Thiosulfativibrio zosterae: one gene and its partner. The protein of the gene in region 2 binds, or shares a complex with, the protein of the main gene of each other region. Links are inferred from orthologs where the notes say so. Each region holds a gene or a part of one and is shown on either strand. Other genes may lie near its edges.

Region 1 (2,880 bases), 2.4 Mb from region 2 along the record:
TTTGCGGCTGTTCCGACAGTTGTTTAATTTCGATGCGGCAATGGGGGTCGAAGCGGCTAAATCCGTTGCGACTGCTGAGTTGACCAAATTGAATAAATTGGGTCGCAGCATCTGCGGCTATTGTGATTGGCTGGTTAAGGGTAAAAAATTCGCCTGTTTGAATGTTCATCATGCTTTTGGGTGGCGTGGTGCTACAGCCAGTGATTAACACCAGTCCAAGCGCGGATAAAATTTTGATGGGGCGGGTTAAGAAAAAGGTTTTCATGGCTTCTCCTAAAAGAAATGTATTAGCGAACCCTGATCATACGCTTTTCTATCGGATTTTACAGTGAGTTTTTGTGCTATAATCCGCTGTTTTTAAACTGGTTTTCAAATTAAAGCGAGTTTTCTCAGCTTTCAATCGTATTTGGGTGAGGTTGCCAATGAATAGCAGCAGTATGGTTAATTATGAAGTCATTGTTGTCGGTGGTGGTCATGCCGGTACAGAAGCGGCTTTGGCTTCTGCGCGCATGGGCGTGAAAACATTATTGCTCACCCACAATATAGATACGCTGGGCCAAATGTCTTGTAACCCTGCAATAGGCGGGATAGGTAAAGGCCACTTGGTGAAAGAAATCGACGCTTTAGGTGGCGCGATGGCTTTGGCGATTGATCAATCGGGTATTCAGTTTCGCACGCTCAATGCTTCTAAAGGGCCAGCGGTGCGCGCGACTCGTGCACAAGCTGACCGAGTGTTATATCGCCAAGCGATTCGCCAAAAGCTAGAAAATCAGCCAAATCTCACTATTTTTCAGCAGCCTGTTGAAGATGTCATTATGAGTGGCGAGCAGATTTGCGGTGTTGAAACCAAAATGGGTTTAAAGTTTTTTGCTCAGCAAGTGGTTTTGACGGTAGGTACTTTCTTAGCCGGTAAAATTCACATTGGCCTGCAAAATTACGAAGGCGGTCGCGCGGGTGAGCAACCTGCCATGCGTTTGGCGGCGCGTTTGCGAGAGCTCAATTTGCCGGTTGGGCGTTTAAAAACCGGCACGCCACCGCGCATTGATGCGCGTACGGTTAATTTTGATGCCATGCAAGTGCAGCCGGGCGATGATCCGGCGCCGGTGTTTTCGTATTTAGGTACGCCTGACATGCACCCACAACAAATGCCTTGCTGGATTACCTATACCAATGAACAAACCCACGAATTTATTATGAACTCGTTGGATCAATCGCCTATGTATTCTGATGCGGGTGAGATTGATTCCATTGGACCACGCTATTGCCCATCCATTGAAGATAAGGTGATGCGTTTTGCGGATAAAAATCGTCATCAGGTGTTTATTGAACCAGAAGGCTTAACTTCTAATGAGTTGTATCCAAATGGCATTTCCACCAGTTTGCCGTTCAGTACGCAAATGCAAATTATCAATTCGATGAAAGGGTTAGAACACGCCAAAATTATGCGCCCTGGTTATGCGATTGAGTATGACTTTTTTGACCCAAGAGGTTTGCGCCCAACCCTGGAAACTCAGGCGATTCAAGGCTTATATTTTGCCGGACAAATTAACGGCACCACTGGCTATGAAGAAGCCGGTGCACAAGGCTTAATGGCTGGCATGAATGCCGCCTTGCGTGCCCAGCAGAAAGACCAATGGTATCCGCGTCGAGATGAAGCCTATATGGGTGTGTTGGTGGATGACTTGATTACCTTGGGCACTAAAGAACCCTATCGTATGTTTACCTCGCGAGCCGAGTATCGTTTGAGTTTGCGTGAAGATAATGCTGACCAGCGTTTAACCACCATGGGCCGAGAATTAGGGTTGGTGGACGATGAACGTTGGCGTGCCTTTGAAAGCAAAATGGCAACGCTGGGCGAAGAAGTGCAACGTCTAAAAACTACATGGATTTACCCCGCACACCCAGAAGCGAAGCAGGCCGAAGCCTTAATGGATTTACCCTTGAGCAAAGAACAGAACTTATTTGATTTGCTCAAGCGCCCTAAAGTGACTTATCAATCTTTAGCAACCTTGAGTATGTTTGGTGAGGGCTTGGTTAGACAGGATGTGATTGATCAAATTGAGGTTGAAGCCAAATATGCAGGTTACATTTTGCGTCAGCAAGAAGAAATTGATAAGTTGCGCCGCTCAGAATCGGTTTTGATTCCAGAGCATTTAGATTTGGATGCGATTTCTGGATTATCAAACGAAGTGAAGCAAAAATTACGCGACCATAAACCTGCCAATATCGGGATGGCCTCTCGTATTTCGGGAATTACGCCGGCAGCCATTTCACTGTTGCTGATCAGTATCAAAAAACAGCGCGGTGCTAAGGTGTTGAATGCGGAGCAAGCCAGCTGATGTCGAATGTTTTAACGGAATTAGAATCCGCTTTTGAAGCCTTAAACTTGCCTAAAAATGACCAGGCCTGGTCAAAATTGGCACACTATTTAGCCCTTTTACAAAAGTGGAATCAAGTTTATAACCTCACGGCCATTCGAAATCCGGATGAAATGTTGGTTAAACATATCTTTGATAGCTTGGCTGTTGCGCCACATGTGACCAGTGAGCGTTTAATAGATGTGGGTACGGGTGGTGGCTTACCCGGTATTCCGTTGGCTATTTTGTATCCTGAAAGACAAATTGATTTATTAGATAGTAACAGTAAAAAAACCCGTTTTTTAATCCAAGCAAAAGCTGAGTTGGGTTTAAAAAACACGCAAGTTTATCATTGTCGGGTTGAGGAGCATCAGCCTGTGCCACTTTATGATGGCATCATTTCACGCGCGTTCGCCTCTTTAGAAGATATGTTGAACTTAACGTCGCATTTATTGGCACCAGACGGTTGTTGGTGGGCAATGAAATCACAGCGCACCCAAGATGAACTTGAAAATCTGCCAGA
Region 2 (2,823 bases):
GGTCGTTTAGGGGGTGAAGAGTTTGTGATGATTTTGCCAGATACCTCTGCGATGACCACCTCAGAGCTGATTGATAAACTGCTTATTAAATTACAAAACCGGACACTGGCCGACCTCAAAATTACTTTCAGTGCCGGCATTACCGAATTACCACCCAATATGCCCATCTCAAGCCACGCCAGCGGCATCAATGAAATCATTCATTTTGCCGATACCGCCATGTACGAAGCTAAATCCTTAGGCAAAAACCAATGGGTAGTGAAAACTTTCCAGTCGATTGAACATTAAATCATCTTATCCCTAATCCCGCTTATGCCAACCAGGTTTGTTTAACAAACCTTGTTGGTATGGCATAGATTGGAAAGCTTTTGTTTATTGAGCTTTATTGAGCGTAAGGTAAAACGGGCTGTTCGGTTTTTTGATATTGGTTTTTCTTTTGCGCTTGCGTTTGAGTCGCTGTACCATTTTCGTTTTTTGTACCTTTGTACTGGTTTTGTTTGCCAGATCCGCTACCATCACCGCCTCCGCCATTTGCACCCTTGTATTGATACTGGTGCTGACTGCCTGAGCCACTGCCATTTCCGGCGCCATTACCTCCACCGTTGCCAGCCATGACTGGATTAATAACGAATAAAGATGCGACTACAAGGCTTAGAGTGAGGGTTTTCATTTTTGTTATCTCCTTAATGCGGCCATTCAATTGACGACCAAACACAGTTTACAACAAAAACCTGAACCCAAACTGAATAAATGTAATATTTTTACATTTATAGGTAAAGCATAATTTAACCCTCAAGCACCGACCTACCAGCGGATTTATTTTCCAATACAGAAAGAAGTGAAAATTCGACCTAATAAATCATCTGAGGTAAATTGCCCAGTGATTTCCGACAAGGCTTGTTGCGCTTGGCGTAAATCTTCAGCCAGCAACTCGCCTGCAGCATAAACCTCTAACTGCTGCTGACCATTCTCAACTAAGGCTAAGGCTTGTTCTAGGGCTTCAAGGTGACGCTTGCGTGCCATAAAAACGCCTTCTTGCGTTTGCGCAAAGCCCATCTCGGTTTTCAAATGGTCTTTGAGTAAATCCAATCCCAAACGGTGTTTTGCCGACATCCACAACTCAGCCTGCAAGCCATTTTTGCCGTCAATTTTAACCAGGCCTGGTTGTTTTTGAATCAAATCAATCTTGTTGTGGATCAAAGTAACCGGAATATGTGCGGGCATTTTGTCCAAAATGGCTTGGTCTTCTGGGTGGATATTTTCATCCGCCTGCACCATCACCAAAATACGGTCAGCATTTTCAATCGCGGCCCAGGCGCGGGCAATGCCAATTTGTTCCACCGCATCGGTGGCATCGCGTAGCCCTGCGGTATCTAAAATATGTAAGGGCATGCCATCAATTTGAATTTCTTCTTTGACAATGTCCCGCGTCGTGCCGGCTATGTCGGTGACGATGGCGGATTCTTTGCCCGACAACGCATTGAGCAAACTGGATTTGCCCGCATTGGGTCGACCCAAAATCACCACCGACATCCCTTCTCGTAACAACACGCCTTGTTGTGCCGAGGCAAATACGCGATGTAATTGCTCCAAAATGTGTTGCAGCTGTCCAGCCACTTTGCCGTCTGATAAAAAGTCGATTTCTTCTTCTGGAAAATCAATCGCCGCTTCCACATAAATACGCAGGGCGATGAGTTGCTCGACCAAGTCATTCACCTGTGCTGAAAACTCACCTTGTAAGGATTTTAAAGCTGACTTAGCGGCTTGCTGAGAAGATGCATCAATTAAATCAGCAATGGCTTCGGCTTGCGCCAAATCGAGTTTGTCATTTAAGAAGGCTTGTTGTGAAAACTCTCCCGGCTTGGCTAGGCGTGCGCCCAATTTTACCGTGGCTTCTAAAACCCATTGCAAGACTATCGGCCCACCATGCCCTTGAAACTCAATGACATCTTCACCGGTAAAGGAATGCGGATTTGGAAAATACAGGGCGATGCCTTGGTCCAGCACTTCGCCACTGGCGCTGTAAAAATTGCCATAGTGTGCATAACGCGGGCGCGGCGTTTTGCGCAACATGGCTTCGGCAATGCTCAAACTTTTAGGGCCAGACACGCGTACTATGCCAACCCCGCCTCGACCTGGCGCGGTGGCTATGGCGGCAATGGTGTCTTGATTGCGAAATTCCATTTGATCCTTCCTTGTGCCTTAGCTGTAAACAAAAAACGCCCAATTAAGGGCGTTTATGAACTTTGTATTGGATTAAGCGACTGTTTGGTAAACAGTGGTTTTGATATCCTTAACAAATCCCTTAGCTTCATAAGCGGCTTTGGTTTTTTCCAATTGCGCTTTTGAGCTAAAGGTCATTTCTTCTGCATCTCCATTAATACTGAATGACAACACATAAAGCGGTGTTGTTTCAATATCCGCAGCAGAAACACCTGACTGAGTCGGCGATGCTGACGCGTCTAATGACAGATATCCAGTCGCTGTTTTGTAACAAACTGGCGTTTGCTCGTCCATCACAATATACTCAACCTTGCCATACATGGGGTGGTCAGTACCGAGTTTTTCATAAGATAAATGCATGATTCACTCCTAAGCTTTTTTAGGGGCTGGATCTTCTTCGCCCGCTTCAATTTTTTTAGTGATGTACCACTGTTGTGCCACCGATAAAATGTTGTTAACTACCCAGTAAAGGACCAAACCTGCTGGGAAGAACATGAAGAATACGGTAAAGATAAACGGTAAGAACTTCATCACTTTCTGCTGCATTTCATCCATCATGGCTGACGGGTTTAACTGCTGCTGAATGTACATGGTGACACC

What was found. Proteins that work in one complex are often made in the same cells at the same time.
Region 1: the proteins of mnmE (region 2) and mnmG are in contact, whole or in part, in a solved structure (PDB 9HIP), measured with the Escherichia coli proteins. The link is inferred for Thiosulfativibrio zosterae from one-to-one orthologs.

What each region holds. Positions count from the first base shown.
Region 1 is NZ_AP021888.1:188,960-191,839, forward strand. It holds mnmG (tRNA uridine-5-carboxymethylaminomethyl(34) synthesis enzyme MnmG), read left to right. Parts: upstream 1-422; coding sequence 423-2,339; downstream 2,340-2,880. Other genes in the region: THMIRH_RS00670 (hypothetical protein), read right to left, coding at 1-265; rsmG (16S rRNA (guanine(527)-N(7))-methyltransferase RsmG), read left to right, coding at 2,339-2,880. UniProt on the Escherichia coli protein: NAD-binding protein involved in the addition of a carboxymethylaminomethyl (cmnm) group at the wobble position (U34) of certain tRNAs, forming tRNA-cmnm(5)s(2)U34.
Region 2 is NZ_AP021888.1:2,626,854-2,629,676, forward strand. It holds mnmE (tRNA uridine-5-carboxymethylaminomethyl(34) synthesis GTPase MnmE), read right to left. Parts: upstream 2,185-2,823; coding sequence 817-2,184; downstream 1-816. Other genes in the region: THMIRH_RS11970 (sensor domain-containing diguanylate cyclase), read left to right, coding at 1-288; THMIRH_RS11975 (hypothetical protein), read right to left, coding at 383-670; THMIRH_RS11985 (hypothetical protein), read right to left, coding at 2,257-2,583; yidC (membrane protein insertase YidC), read right to left, coding at 2,593-2,823. UniProt on the Escherichia coli protein: Exhibits a very high intrinsic GTPase hydrolysis rate. Involved in the addition of a carboxymethylaminomethyl (cmnm) group at the wobble position (U34) of certain tRNAs, forming tRNA-cmnm(5)s(2)U34.